DNA from 2 places in the Bacillus cihuensis genome. Region 2 is predicted to be linked to the other one. Evidence: riboswitches for the same ligand, from Rfam matches in the RefSeq annotation. Region 2 holds a riboswitch; the other holds the start of a gene.

Region 1 (8,004 bases), on a different contig from region 2:
GAAGACGAGTGAAAAACCAAGAGGATACGGACTATACAACGCTGATAGTGCAGTAAAGGAACTTGGAGGCATAATCGAAGTACATAGCGAGGCAGAAAACACGGTATTCACCGTTTATCTGCCTAAAGAAAAAAGAGGAGGAGAAGTATGGGGAAAATAAGAGCGGTTATTGTAGAAGATGATTTTCGCGTAGCAGATATTCATGAGAAGTTTCTGAATAAATTTGCAGAAATCGATGTAATAGGAAAAGCACTAAATGCCAAACAGATGATACGAATTTTGGAGCAAAAAAAACCTGACTTGCTCCTCCTAGATGTGTATTTGCCAGACAAACTTGGTTCCGATTTGCTACCAATCATTCGTCAAAAATTCCCGCAAGTGGATATTATCATGATTACGGCAGCAATCGATAAAGAAATACTTGAACATGCGCTTCGCTATGGTGTGGAGTACTATTTGATCAAACCAGTAAAAATGGAGCGTTTTTATCAAACGATTGAAGAATATCTTAATAAGTCCCAGCTTTTGCAAACTAAGCGTGATTTAGACCAAGATTTTGTAGATCTTATTTTTCAAAAAAAATCCCCAACCAAGGAAAGGAAAGGGGTTATATTACCTAAAGGAGTCGATGAAATCACATTATCGAAAGTGAGAACTGTTCTTGAAATGAGTGACACGGGTATGTCGGCGGAACAAGTGAGTGTTCAAATTGGTGCTTCGAGGACAACCGCAAGGCGATATTTGGAATATTTGATATCTGTCAGGGAATGTAAAGCTGAAGTGGTATACGGAGTTGTAGGGCGACCAGAACGAAGATATTGTAAAATTTAGAGGAAATCCCATCTTGTTTCTAAGAAGGGCTGAATAATATTGATAGAGTTCGGTCTTTCTCTGGCGGAAGAAATACTCCCCCACTGATTGAAGTTTCACTTTATCAGGTATACTGATTTTATCGAGAAAACATCCAAAATTCCCATTCCGCACCGTCATCATTGTAATTAGGCGAGTGTAGCGTGCTTCATGATATATCCTTCATGGTAAAGTGTGCTGTTTAACGCTGGATTCGTTTTGTGTAAAAGAACGAATCCTTAAGTATTCACGGATAGCCAAAAACCAATCGTGAACAAAATGAACAAAATTTTCACAATTATTTTAAAACACTTTAATTTGCAAACGCTTACAACGAAGAGAGCATAGAGTACAATTTATCTATATATAAGATTAGGAGTGATAAATATGCTCGCTTTACTTGGATATATGATGATAATTGTATTTATGATTTTAATAATGACAGGGAGACTTTCAGCTATGATTGCTCTCATTGTCGTGCCAATTGTATTTGCACTCATAGGTGGTTTCGGGAGTGAGATGGGTCCAATGGCGTTAGAGGGAATCAAAAGTGTTGCTCCAACGGGAATCATGATATTATTTGCGATTTTATTCTTTGGTGTTTTGATTGATGCTGGAGTTTTTGACCCAATAATTAAGACAATTCTTAAGTTGGTAAAAGGAGATCCTGTAAAAATTGCCATAGGGACAGCTATTTTGGCTCTGCTAATTTCACTGGATGGAGATGGAACGACCACATATATGATTACAATTTCTGCAATGCTTCCCCTTTATAAAAGGATTGGCATGAGACCACTTCTCTTAGCAGGGATTGCTGTTTCCGCTTCAGGCGTTATGAATCTACTACCTTGGGGAGGGCCGACAGCAAGGGTGATGACCGCATTGAACCTTGAAATGTCAGACGTATTCACACCTGTTATTCCTTCTATGATTGGCGGTGTTCTATTCGTTTTGTTCATGGCTTATTGTCTCGGGAAAAAAGAAAGAAAAAGAATTGGTGTCATAGAGTTTGACTATCAGGGAGTAGCTCAACAAGCGGCTACAACTGAGGAATTGTATGTAAAACGCCCTAAATTAATTGTATTTAACTATGCTTTAACGATTACCTTATTAGTAGCACTAATCATGGAATTACTGCCATCAGCCGTTTTGTTCATGATTGGTTTTGCCATAGCCATAACGATAAATTATCCGAAATTGAGTGACCAAAAAGAACGTGTAGCAAATTATGCTGATAATGCTTTATCTGTTGTTTCGATGATTTTTGCCGCTGGAATTTTCACTGGAATTCTTGCAGGAACGGAAATGGTGGATGCTATGGCAAATTCGATGATTCAGCATATTCCAGATGTTATGGGTTCGCACTTTGCTGTAATCACGGCAGTTATTAGTGCGCCGTTTACGTTCTTCATGTCCAATGATGCCTTTTACTACGGAGTACTTCCATTACTAGCTAAGGCTGGAGCTGCTTATGGAATCGACCCAGCTTTGATTGGAAGAGCTTCTCTTTTAGGATTGCCTGTTCATTTATTAAGTCCTCTTGTTCCTTCTACCTATCTATTGGTCGGGATGGTTGGAGAAGATTTTGGAGCATTACAGCGTTCCTTCTTGAAGTGGGCATGTGGTTCAACAGCTGTCATGATTATTGTAGCTATTGTATTAGGAATCATCCCTTTTTAAACTCGCGAAAGATATAAAAGGGGACTTTTAGACGTTTTTGTGCAGTAGCTTACACTTTTCATACTATTAAATTTTTCAGATGTGCCTAACGTGTATCTTACAGAAAGCAAGTTTTCTGTATATACACGTCTTTTTGTCTATTGCGAAATGCTTTCTCTTGCTTTAACGGAAAGTCAAGACTTCCCCCTCAAGGCTTAGAGGAATTGAAAAAGCGTAGGTGGGGGATGCCCGTAAAAGCCCAATCGGGTTTGTAGTGTCGCTTTACCCACACTGTGTGGAGGTTTTAGCGACACTAGAACGGGACTACAATCAGTGGAGGATGAAGAAAAACCCCCATTGATTGAAGTTCCACTTTATTGGTACTTGTTCAAACTGGAGAGTGCTTCAAGATAATAGTGCTTTGGCAAGTTCGAAACAATTACGGAGCTAATATAATCTTTACTTATGGTTAGTCATATCAAAATTATATTTTATTTATAACTGTCCATTCATTATAATTATTCATATAGAGAGCGGAAAGAAGGACGATGTAAAATTGAATAAAAATATATGGATGTTTATTGTTCTAAGTAGCGCAGGTGGTTTTTTACTTTCGTTGACAGGTCTGTCGATCGGATGGATGCTTGGAACATTACTCTTCGCTGCACTCATTTCTTTCGTATCACCAAATTTTCTAGGGACGAAAGGTCTACCGAAATACTGGCTAAATATAGGGCAGTGTATTTTAGGTATTGAACTAGGTCAAAAAATTAATCTATCTGTTCTTACAGTCTTTCAGCAACATTGGATTGTTATTATAGTCATGCTACTGCTTTCAATTATGTTTTCATTACTTTCAGGTTTGGCACTTTGGAAATTTAGCGAAACTAATATGCTGACTAGTTTTTTCGGTACGGCACCGGGTGGACTATCGGCTATGCCAGGAATGGCTGAGGAAGTCGGTGCCAACACAGCGGTCGTTAGTATTATCCAAACGATGCGTGTTTTTCTTGTTATTTTAATTATTCCGATTGTCGTGTCCTTATTGGTGGTAATTCCGACGGCACCGGTTATCGTACAATCGCCAGGCGCTGTTTTTGAAATCCATCACTTATTATGGAGTCTGGTGCTTGCTGTCGTTGCCTATGGGGGATATCATGTAGGTAAATATTTGAAATTTCCGGCTCCTTGGCTCCTTGGAAGCATGGTTGGAGTCGCCGTTGTTCAATCCATCACATCTACCACTACTGGACACGATATGATTGCCTTCTGGCCACATAGTATCATGGTCGTATCGCAGATTTTAATTGCCGTATCGATTGGCTCCCGTTTTCGCAAAGAAATGTTTATTGGTTTAAAACAAACATTAGTTGTTGCCTTCATCAGTACGATCATGTTAATCGTAGCGATGTTTGCGTGTGCTTATTTTGTTTCAGAAATCACAGGAATGGCGTTTATGACCACAGCCCTTGCGTTCGCACCGGGTGGCGTTGCGGAGATGGCGACAACAGCAGTCGTACTAGATGCTGATTCCACATTTGTAGTGGCTGTGCAGGTGCTCCGAATTATCGTAGTTTGTCTCGTGATGCCGCCAATTTTCAAATTGCTGCATAAGTGGGAAAATCAAAAAAGTGTTCATACACATATCTCAGCATAAGTTTATTAGTAAGGTAATAGACGGATAAATAAGGCAGTGGGAATTCATTTACTAAAATCCTGTAAGCAGGTATTTAACTAATTTTATCCCGCATTAACGGAAGTCAAAGCCCCTATCTCAAGGCTTAGAGGAATCGAAGAAGCTAATGTGTGTGGGGGGCTACTGTCCGTAAAGCCTGATTGAAGTTTCACTTTAACTAGTAATCAAAATATAAAAATAATTTAAAATACATTGACAGTAATCATGCAAAATGGCATAATTTATACGAAATTACATTAAACTTAAATTTTTTATATACAAAATCTTATCAAGAGCAGGTGGAGGGACAAGCCCGATGATACCCGGCAACCGACTTATTTTTAAGCACGGTGCTAATTCTTGCAGCAGAAATGCTGATAGATAAGAAGTTGTTTTTTATTCGGAAACCTCTTCTTATTGAAGGGGTTTTTTATATTTTTTAAAAGGAAGAAGTGGCGAAAATGAGCGAAGTAACAGCTGTGTACAGCATAATATCTGATTCATCAAGCTTGGAAAAAAAAGCCGAAGAAATAGCGCTTGGTCTAACGGTTGGTTCTTGGACGAACCTGCCGCTGCTCGAACAAGAACAATTAAAAAATCATAAAGGTCGAGTTGTCACGGTCAAAGAAGTGGATGAAGAGAAGGTATCTGGAAAAAACGTTGGCGAACTTCACATTGCTTTTCCAGCGGCTAATTTTTCAAAAGATATTCCTGCTATCCTGACGACAACTTTCGGAAAATTATCTCTAGATGGAGAAATTAAATTAGTAGATTTAAAGTTTGATCAAGACCTTTTAAGCCATTTTCCAGGACCTCGTTTTGGAATTGCAGGCATTCGCGAAAAGCTTCAAGTCTTTGATCGTCCTTTAATTATGAGTATTTTCAAGGGAGTGATTGGGAGGGATTTAGATTATCTGCTCAACCAATTACGAGAACAGGCATTGGGTGGTGTTGACCTAGTGAAGGACGATGAAATCCTCTTTGAAAACCCTCTCACTCCTCTTGAAAAAAGAGTAACAGAAGGAAAGAAAGTACTTGATCAAGTGTATGAAGAAACTGGTCATAGAACGTTATATGCCGTGAATTTAACAGGAAGAACGTTCGAATTAAGGGATCGAGCTAGAAAAGCAAGAGATTTAGGAGCGGATGTTTTGTTATTTAACGTTTTTGCTTATGGTCTTGATGTCTTACAAAGTTTACGAGAAGATGAGGAAATTGCTCTTCCAATTATGGCTCACCCTGCCGTTAGCGGTGCGTTCACTTCATCAGAAAAATATGGGCTTTCTCATGCCTTACTGTTAGGGAAATTGGAAAGATTGGCAGGAGCGGACTTTTCCTTGTTTCCTTCACCATACGGCAGTGTAGCTTTGGACAGAGATAAGGTGATAGCGATAAAAGAGGAGCTAATAAAGAAAACACAGATTAAATCGGTATTTCCTGTACCATCAGCTGGGATTCACCCAGGTCTCGTACCTTTATTGATCCAAGATTTCGGAAAGGATTGTGTCATTAATGCAGGTGGAGGCGTTCATGGACATCCACAAGGAGCGCAGGGTGGTGGTAAGGCGTTTCATCAAGCAATTGAATTGGTGCTTTCTGGGGATGCGTTTTCAGAAGAAACTGCTGCATTTGAACTTCAGGAGGCAGTCCGGCTATGGGGCTGGAAGGATGTGGTTGCGAAGTGAATAATCCAATCATTTTTTGTGACTTTGATGGTACGGTAACAAAGAAAGACAATATTGTTAGTATAATGAAGCAATTTGCTCCACCAGAATGGGAGATGTGGAAGGATCATGTTTTATCTCGTTCGGTCAGTATCCAAGAAGGGGTAGGCAACATGTTTCGTCTCCTTCCAACTTCACTAAAACAGGAGATTACTAAGTTTGTTTTAGAAAATAGTGAGATTCGCGAAGGGTTTAGTGAATTTGTTCAATATACGAAAAAGCAACAGATCCCCCTTTATATCGTAAGTGGAGGGATGGATTTTTTTGTTAGACCAATTCTCGCCCCGTTTGACTCTATTGCCGGGGTGTTTTGTAATCAGGCTGATTTCTTAGGTGAAACGATTCAAATACAATGGCCACATCCTTGTGATCAGACATGTACGAATCAAAATTGCGGCTGTTGCAAACCTGCGATAATCCGACAACTATCGAATGCCAAGACGCATGCAATAGTCATTGGCGATTCTGTAACAGATTTGGAAGCTGCGAAAATTTCTCATACTGTCATAGCAAGAGATTATTTAGCTGAAAAATGCGGAGAGTTTTCGATTCCATTTCAACCTTTTGATACGTTTTATGATTGCATAGACATTTTAGAGAAATTACAAATAAGTAGTCAAACGAAGGGGGTTGGAAAATGAGTGTGTTACTTACTCGTCATCATGAGCTTATGGAGATAAAAGCTGAATTGGCCGAGAGAGATTGGTTTATGGGCACGAGCGGTAATTTAGCGATTAAAGTACAAAATGATCCATTGCAATTTCTTGTCACGGCAAGCGGGAAAGATAAACGAAAAAAAACAAATGAAGACTTTCTGCTTGTGGATGGTGATGGAAATCCTGTCGGAAGCACGAATGTGAAGCCTTCTTTTGAGACGCTGCTGCATTGTGAAATATACAAAAGAACGGATGCCGGCTGCAGTCTCCATGTTCATACAGTAGCGAACAATGTGATTTCTGAATTGTATGGCGACGTGGGGAAAGTGGTTTTTCAAGGTCAGGAGCTAATAAAGGCATTTGACCGGTGGGATGAGAATGCAGAGTTAATCATTCCAATCATCCGGAACTATGCGGATATTCCTAGATTAGCAGCAACCTTTGCTTCCTTTGCGAATGAAAATAAAGGAGCCGTGTTGATTCGTAATCACGGAATCACTGCATGGGGGAAAGATGGCTTTGAAGCTAAAAAAATTCTCGAAGCCTGTGAGTTTTTATTTCAGTATCAGCTCACATTACTTCAGGCAAAAGCCGGACTTTATGGAGCAAGACACTTGACTTAAAAAGTCTAATAAGTTCGATTTATCTAATAAATTTTTAGGAGGAAATATGATGACAACGATTGTTATTCAAGGAACTAATGAAGTAATTGATAACCAAGAGGAAGTAATTGCATTTTTGCAAGAACAAGGCGTGATTTATGAATCATGGGATATTTCAAAATTACCAGTTCACTTACAAGAGAAGTATGTGTTAAGTGATGAAGAAAAACAAGAGATATTAACAGTTTTCCAACCTGAAATTACGGATATCGCAAACAGAAGAGGCTACAAGGCTTGGGACGTTATTTCACTTGCAGAGCATACGCCAAATCTTGACGAGTTATTAAAGAATTTCCAGCGTGAGCATCACCATACAGATGATGAAGTACGATTTATCGTGAGTGGGCATGGCGTTTTTATTATTCAAGGAAAAAATGGCCCGTTTTTTGAGGTTCACTTACATCCTGGAGACCTCATTTCTGTTCCTGTCGGGGTTCGTCATTACTTCACGTTAGATGACGATCGCAGAGTAGTTGCCATACGAGTTTTTGTCACAGCAGAAGGTTGGGTGCCTGTTTACGAGGAAGAAGCTGCACGTTAAATTATCATAATATTTAAAGTAGTCATATTACTAGTTTCAAATAATTTTTCATTGAGTGTGGCTGTTTAGGAGGGGGTTTATATGAAGGACTTTACGACTAGCTATTTTACGATGAATGAACAAGATGTCGTAGATTATGTGCAAAGTAATCTGGATTTCTTTGCACATAATGCCGAGCTTGAATGTCGTGAAATTGGCGATGGGAACTTAAATTATGTGTTTAGAGTAGTTGAGCCAA
Region 2 (8,004 bases):
TTTTGAAAAATTACTGTAAGCAACGGGCGGTTCGCTTGCTCCTTTTCAGTCCACATGATAGGAATGACGCTGATAAAAGCGTGAAAGAATTAGGGGTAAAAAGGAGTCAAAAGAGATTTACAAAGTATCCGTATATAATAGAAGAAACACGTCAAAACAAGAAACAGTCTGAGCCATTTGAAAATAGGGTTCAGGCTTAAAGTCTATTTGACAGAGGGGCACTTTCATTCAGAAAGGTCTTTTTTAGAATAATCTTGCCTTGTTAATATTTATAGATGTGACCTCGATTACTAAAAGCTTGTACATATATAATTTTCTCATAAGAACCGTCACCTTGCATTTAAGAAGTTGCATCTGTTATTTGTTGAGAAGGAAGGAACAGAGGCACTTGAAGATTTGTTCGAGCAAAAAGTAATAGATTTATTCGAAGTTCAGAGAAAATCGCTCCATTAAATAGAAGTTAATCCTTGCTTCCAAAGGAACCTTACTAATAAAAAAACACAAAAGGAAAATGATAGTGATATAATTAGAAAGTCTAGAATTTTCTAACATGAGAGGACCTGAGGGTGATGGAGCGTAATAAAGATTGTATGTATTGCATGGAGGATGAAAGTCGCGACAACTTAATGATTGAAATCTGTCAGTTGGATGTTTCTACTGTTTTTCTATTTAAAGAGCAGACGTATACGGGCAGATGCAATGTCGTGTATAAGGATCATGTAAAAGAACTTTTTCAGCTCGATCAAGATAAATTGGCGGCATTTATGAATGATGTAAAAAAAGTAGGGGAGGCTTTGGACAAAGCTTTCCAACCAAATAAGCTTAATTATGGGGCATATGGTGATAAAATGCATCATATGCATATGCATATCGTCCCTAAGTATGAAGATAAAGACGAATGGGGTTCCACCTTTGAAATGAACCCAGGTAAAACATACTTAAAAGCAGAAGAATATAAGGACATGATCGCAAGCATTAAAAAATATCTCTAACAACAAACGTTGAAAAGAAATTTGTAAAATAAGAGGTGCACCGAATGGGGCATCTTTTGTTTTTTTATTTACCGTACAAGTAAAGAATTCGCCTCAGTTAAAAAGAAATCAAGTGTTGCGAAAAGTAAAAGTAATCGAAGAGGTATCACAACGCCAGGCTGCAAAAATTTTGAAAGCATAGGGGAAGGGAGACATGAGAACCGTCCCCTCGCTTCTTCAATCTAACACAGTTTTGGCTAGGCTGTATACAATCGCATCATCTGTCGGCGGGTTATGAAGACCTGCACGAACATCCCGGAAGTGGCGCTGTAGGGGGGATTCGGCAGAAAGGCTTCTTGCACCAACAATTCTCATCGCTAAATCTACGACTCTATTCGCGCTGTTTGTTGCAATATATTTCACGGCGGCTAGTTCTGAACCCATGTACGCCCGTTTCTCAGGGTATTCAATCCATTTTCTTGCAACAGAAAATAACACTTCCCGAGCGTTAAATAATTCTAGTTCCATTTTTCCTATTTTTCTTCTTACGTCCGGTACATCACTAATTGGACCTGGCAGTGTACTAGGACGATAGGTAGATGCGAAAGATACAGCATACTCTTTTGCAGAAAGGGCGATTCCAATGTACACAGCAGGTACTTGAAGATACCAGCCATTCGGATGGGGTTGATTAAGCTCTTCTTGTACCAATAATGCATCCGATTCTACCCAGACTTGATCTAAAATCAGATCATCACTCTTTGTGCCCCGCATCGAAATACTATCCCATGTTTCTTCCACAGACACACCTTCCAGCTTATGATCAACAAGTACAAAGCCTTTCTTGCCAGTTTGATTGACATCGACAGTGACGATTGAATAATCGAGTGCGACGGCCATGGAGGTGAAGGATTTAACGCCATTGATCCGCCAGCCGTTGCCTTCTTTGATGGCAGTCGTGGTGGGAATCCCGCCTCTGGAAGGGCTCCCCGTTGCGCGTTCGGATTGTGCCACATTGATCAGGGCGTTGTCATGAACAATCCACTGACAAAGCTTGGCAAAGCTTTCTTCTTTCCAGTGTCTTCTTTCGGCTGCCTCAAGGATGCAGCCTAGATGCCAGCCAAGGGAAAGAGCGGTTGGTGCATCACCTTGTGCGATGATTTCCTGAATGAATAGAAATTCATATAAATCAATTCCAGCACCACCATATTCTTTCGGAACAGTGAGTGCTAAGAAGCCCTGTTCCTTTAAATCTTCAAAGTTTTCATAGGGAAATTCGCCCTCTCTGTCGATTTTAGCTGCTCTTTTTTTAAAGATATCTGCTAATACTTTTGCTTGTTTTATTCGTCCTTCTTGCGTTTTGTTGACGGGTATTTGCTGATGAACAATGGTCATAACATTTGCCTCCATTTTCTTAACATCAAAAAAGTCCTCATTCGCTGACGAAAGAGGACTTTGTTTCTTAGCTGCTCTTTCTCATCTGCCAGACATTGGAACTGTCTGCTGGAATTAGCACCTTTACTTATCACTTTGGATAAATGGTTGCTGCAGGATCGTAGGACCACTTCCTCCCCTGACTCTTGATAAGAATTTGTTACGTATTCTATTTGATAGCCTCACATTAAATGGAATTCTAATAATTGTCAATACTAAAGTTATGAAAAATTCATAATATAATTATTATTTTAATTGTTAAAAATAATTTGACATAATTTTAATCTTCATGTATATTTTTGTAAATAGCTGAATGAAAATGTTTTTCTTATCTAGAGAGGTGGAGGGACTGGCCCTGTGAAACCTCGGCAACAGACTAGTTTAGTACTGTGCCAATTCCATCGAGCGAAATGCTTGAAAGATAAGAAGGGATGTATGCTTTCGTATGGCAATCAATCCCCTTCTTTTCTTGTAAAAGAAGGGGATTTTTTATGACTTTGAATGGAGTCTGAGAAACCTATTTCGTTTCTTTTAATCCGAGTTTGCGGATAAGAAAAATCATATAATACAGGGAGGAAAAAAAATTGACTAAACAAATCATTTTAAATGCTTTTGATATGAGCAGTTCGATGCACAATTCCCATGGGCTTTGGAAGCATCCAGACAATAAGCGTCATCGCAGGTACAAGGATTTGGACTACTGGATTGAATTAGCAAAGCTATTGGAGCGAGGCAAGTTTGATGCGATTTTTTTTGCAGATGTCCTTGGCATTTATGATATTTATCAGAAGAGTAAAGATCCTTCCATTCGAGATGGCTTACAGGTGCCAGTGAACGATGCATCGCTGCTCATTTCTGCGATGGCCAGTGTAACAGAAAATTTGTCATTCGCAATCACAGTTAGTACGACCTATGAACCACCATTTGGAAATGCAAGACGGTTTTCTACTTTAGACCATTTGACAAAGGGAAGAATTGCATGGAATGTTGTGACTTCTTATCTCCCAAATGCAGCCAGAAACTTTGGGTTACCAGATATGATCAAACATGATGAACGATACAATAAAGCCGATGAGTTCCTTGAGGTGTCTTATAAACTCTGGGAGCAAAGCTGGGAAGACAATGCCATGATTGAAAATGCGGAAACGAATACATTGGTAGATCCCGAAAAAGTACATGAAATCAATCATGAAGGCACCTATTTTAAAGTGGAAGGGCCGCATTTAACTGAACCTTCCATTCAGCGCACGCCTGTCATTTATCAAGCGGGAACATCGGAACGCGGCAGGGAATTCGCAGCCAAACATGCAGAGTGTATATTTGTCGGTGGTCCCACACCTGAGAGAATTCGTTTTTACACAGAGGATATTAGACAGCGAGCACAAACGCATGGTCGTAATCCAGATAATATTAAAATCATTTCTTTTCTGAGTGTTATTGTTGCCGAAACGACGGAAGAGGCTTGGCAGAAGTTCGAGGAATATAACAAAGTATGGAGTTCAGATGCTGCTAAAGCACAGTTCGGAGCTAGCGGTTATGACATTGCCGAGTTTGAGGGCGTGGATCCGAATGAGCCGTTTGAATATAAGAAATCGACGGAAGGCGGCCATTATAAAGCAGCTACTTTAACGAAGGATGCACCGAAGAAATTATCTGTTGGTGAAGCACTTAAACGATTCGAGTCATTAGATCGAACCCAAATTATTGTTGGGAACCCATCAGAGGTTGCGGACGCTATACAACGTCAATTTGAAGAATCAGGAGTAGACGGCTTCAATTTAAACCATTTGGTGACGCCTGGTGATTTGGAATCCTTTATTGAGTTAGTGATTCCAATCTTGCAAGAGCGGGGATTATATAAGAAGCAGTATCAATCAGGTACATTGCGAGAAAAGTTATTTCCTAGGGGGAAAAGTATTTTGCCGGATGACCATCCTGGTAGCCAGTACAGACGTGTCCTTACCGAGCGGTAAAAATAGGAGCGGAGTGGAATAGCCGGATGATTGAGTTGAAGCACATTAAGAAGGAATTTAGGGGTAAAAAGGAAACGATTGTGGGTGTAGATGACGTTTCGCTTACGATCGAGAAGGGAGAAATATTCGCGATTCTGGTGGGCCTATCTATAGGAATGGTTTTGTTTATCACGGATCGCGGAATTTTTAAGAAAATATATGGATTAAACAGGTTTTTGAGATCTTGATCAACCTAATCCGTTCCATTCCGTTTATCCTGATCGTATTCTTAATGTTATTTAAAAATTTTCTCGTGGATACAACCATTAGACCATTAGCAGCGACGGTGACTCTAGCGGTAGCGGGGATTCCTTTTTTTTGCAGAATTAGTAGAATCATCTGCAAGAGATTTGATAAAGGAGTCATCGAAGCTGCGGTTGCTGTCTGGACTTCGGGTTAATCATCACAAACATTATCCTTACAGAAGCCAAGCCAGGATTGATGACCGGCTTTACCATGACTGCCATTATCTTAATCGTCTATTCCGCTATGGTTGGAATCATTGGGGTGGGGGATCGAGGATTTAGCTATTCGTTACGGGTACTATCGTTATGATAATACGATCATGTACACAAACCTCATTTTGGTGGTTGTCTTAGTGCAACTATTCCAATATATAGGGGGGCATATCGCGAAAAGAGTAAACAAACGCTAAAAACAGGGGAGTGGTTAAATTGAAAAAACAAATTTTTGTTTTGCTATTCATACTTGTCATGGGTGCTTTATCTGCTTGTAATTCAGGTAGTTCATCCTCTGCCGGTGAAAAGAAAGAATTAGTACTGGGGGCGACAATCCCGTACAGTGATATGCTAGAAAAAGGAGTCAAGCCTTATTTAGAAGAAAAAGGCTATAAGGTAACCGTGAAAGAATTCAACGATTACATACAGCCAAATACAGCACTGAATAACGGATCACTGGATGCAAACTTGTTTCAGCACGAGGTATATATGAATGCGTTCGCAAAAGAAAATGATATGGAATTAACGAGTGTGATTACGGTACCGACAGCACCCATCGGTATTTATTCTAATAAGTATCAATCATTGGATGAGATTGAGAAAGGCAGTACCATTGTACTTGCAAATGATCCTACCAATCTAGCAAGGGGCTTAACGGTGTTAAAGGATAATGGCATAATCGAATTTGACAGTAATGCCGATCCTCTTCGTGCCTCTGAAAAGGATGTCATTAGTAACCCCAAAGAGCTTAAATTTAAACCAATCGAAGCCGCTCAAACACCAAGAGCACTAGAATCTGTTGACCTTGCAGCAATCAATGGGAATTTTGCCATCGCGGCAGGACTGGACTTAACGAAGGCACTTGTAAGGGATAAGCTGCCAGAAAATATCATTAATCGTGTCGTGGTTCTAACGGAAAATAAAGATGAACAATTTGTGAAGGACATCAAGGATGCAGTAGAATCCGTAGAATTTAAGAAAGTGATTGAAGAAGAGTTCCAAGGATTCCATCAACCAGATTGGATGAAGTAGGGGGGCGTTCTCCTGCTTCTTTTTGATCTTCAGGTTTGGCACGATCCGAGTGGTCTTGCTTCATAAAAATATTCCACTTGTCACACACTATATTTTTTAGCTATTTAATAGAAGATTCTTATATATGATGCAAAGGGGTACGGTTCTCTTTTTCCTTTTAGTACTTCACCAGTAAATCCTTCAATCCATAGTTAGAAAGAAAAATCTAGTTTAGAATGATGGTGATAGAGATGCCTCGTGAAGCTAGACTATTACAACGCCAGGCTGCAAGAATTTTGTGCGTTTCTCCAACCCTTACATGAAAAGCATGGGGAAGTGAGACAAGAGAACCGTCTCTTGCTCTCAAGTAAATGATACTGAATTGTAAATTCAAATGAAGAAAGGTTCTAGAATAAAATACTAGTATCACTTTAAAAATCCTACAAAACAACAAATATTGTGAGGAAAAGCCTTTTTTTGTCGAAACTAGGTAGTTGTAATGTGTAAAGTAATCCAAATCAAGCAAGAATTAAGTTAGAATGTTACTTTTAGTCTATTTTTTCTAGTTTACTCATTATTTACCATATATCCATAGTGAGTTAAAACTCACCATCTATACTAACCTTGTAAACCACTTTTACGAGGAGGAATAATAGATGAATAAACGATCGATCAGAAAGAAAATAATCCCGTTTGCTGTTGTAACTTCTATTGCATTAGGAGGTTTAGTAGGCAGCTTTGCAACTCTAAATGTAGATGCAAAATCAGAAAATAGCAATCAGGGTAAAGCGAAGAATGTCATTTTTATGGTTCCCGATGGCTATTCCGCTTCTTATGCAACAAATTACCGTTTGTATAAAGGGGAAGAAACTGCTTTAGATTCAATGCTAGTTGGCATGCATCGTACATACTCTGCAAATACGGAAATAACGGACTCTGCCGCGGCTGGTACAGCTATGGCAACAGGTGTAAAAACAAATAATGGGATGATTAGCACTGCACCAGATGGCACAGAGTTAAAAACGATTCTTGAAGCGTCTGAAGAAAAAGGAAAAGCTTCCGGTTTAGTAGCCACTTCCACAATTACACATGCCACTCCGGCTGTTTTTGCCTCACATGTTGCTTCACGTTCAAATGAAGCTGATATTGCACCGCAATTGCTTGAAAATGGTGTAGATGTACTTCTAGGAGGCGGAAAGAAATATTTCCCTGAATCCTTATTAAAGGATGCTAAAGAAGATGGGTATAAATTTGTTTCAGATAAGAAACAACTGCAAAATGTTAAAAAAACAGACAAACTTATCGGACTTTTTGCTGAGGATGGTATGGCACCAGAGTTGGATCGCGATGAAACTAATCAACCTAGCCTTGCAGAAATGACCGAATCTGCAATCGATGTACTTCAACAAGATAAAGATGGTTTCTTCTTAATGGTTGAAGGCAGCCAAATCGACTGGGCGGGTCATGATCAAGATGCCGCATGGGCAATGAAAGACAGTGAAGCTTTTGAAAAGGCGGTAGAAGAAGCTCTTGAATTTGCTAAAAAAGATAGAAATACATTAGTAGTAGTTGCTGGCGATCATGATACGGGCGGAATGTCAGTCGGTGGCTATGGAAAAGGTGATACGAAACTTGAAGTCCTTCATAATGTTACAGCAACAGGGGATTTCATGGAAAGTAAGCTTAACTCGGACCGCAGCAACGTAAAAGAAGTTGTAAAAGAGTACACAAAACTTAACCTAACCGACGTTGAAGCCGAAAAAATTAAAACAGCTAAAAGTCCTTCCATGGCAATAAATCAAGTTGTTTCTGAGCGTGCAATCGTTGGATGGACAAGCACCGGACACACTGGTACAGACGTTCCTTTATATGCATTCGGACCAGGCTCTGACTTGTTTAGAGGCTTACATGAAAACACAAACCTGCCTGTATTAATGGCTGAAGCAATGAAGATTCCATTTAATCCAATGAAATAACGTACTATTTGTAATTGCCGATACTGAAAGGAGTTACCTGATTGGCAGCTCCTTTCTTCGAAGCAAGGGAACGGATTCGAGGTTTTTTTAGTATGTTTTGCAAATATAAACTATTTCAATGAAAATTATATTGTTTTAGGGT

The links. A riboswitch is a leader RNA that binds a small molecule or an ion and turns the genes downstream of it on or off. The one in region 2 is predicted to bind S-adenosylmethionine.
Region 1: it holds a riboswitch for S-adenosylmethionine, as region 2 does, so the genes downstream of both, V179_RS0103315 (2,3-diketo-5-methylthiopentyl-1-phosphate enolase) here and V179_RS0113910 (LLM class flavin-dependent oxidoreductase) in region 2, are expected to answer to the same signal.

What each region holds. Positions count from the first base shown of each region.
Region 1 is NZ_AYSD01000010.1:740,155-748,158, forward strand. Features, by position in the region: gene V179_RS0103295 (ATP-binding protein) at 1-160, shown strand, start outside; gene V179_RS0103300 (response regulator) at 148-831, shown strand; gene V179_RS0103305 (CitMHS family transporter) at 1,237-2,529, shown strand; gene V179_RS0103310 (AbrB family transcriptional regulator) at 3,083-4,165, shown strand; SAM riboswitch class I at 4,467-4,571, shown strand; gene V179_RS0103315 (2,3-diketo-5-methylthiopentyl-1-phosphate enolase) at 4,645-5,868, shown strand; gene V179_RS0103320 (2-hydroxy-3-keto-5-methylthiopentenyl-1-phosphate phosphatase) at 5,838-6,548, shown strand; gene V179_RS0103325 (methylthioribulose 1-phosphate dehydratase) at 6,545-7,186, shown strand; gene V179_RS0103330 (1,2-dihydroxy-3-keto-5-methylthiopentene dioxygenase) at 7,236-7,766, shown strand; gene mtnK (S-methyl-5-thioribose kinase) at 7,848-8,004, shown strand, end outside.
Region 2 is NZ_KI632495.1:1,678,667-1,686,670, reverse strand. Features, by position in the region: gene V179_RS0113930 (putative bifunctional diguanylate cyclase/phosphodiesterase) at 1-19, shown strand, start outside; gene V179_RS0113920 (HIT family protein) at 570-992, shown strand; gene V179_RS0113915 (acyl-CoA dehydrogenase family protein) at 1,209-2,366, opposite strand; SAM riboswitch class I at 2,445-2,561, opposite strand; SAM riboswitch class I at 2,731-2,833, shown strand; gene V179_RS0113910 (LLM class flavin-dependent oxidoreductase) at 2,990-4,378, shown strand; gene V179_RS30720 (hypothetical protein) at 4,602-4,817, shown strand; gene V179_RS0113900 (MetQ/NlpA family ABC transporter substrate-binding protein) at 5,092-5,907, shown strand; gene V179_RS0113895 (alkaline phosphatase) at 6,543-7,862, shown strand.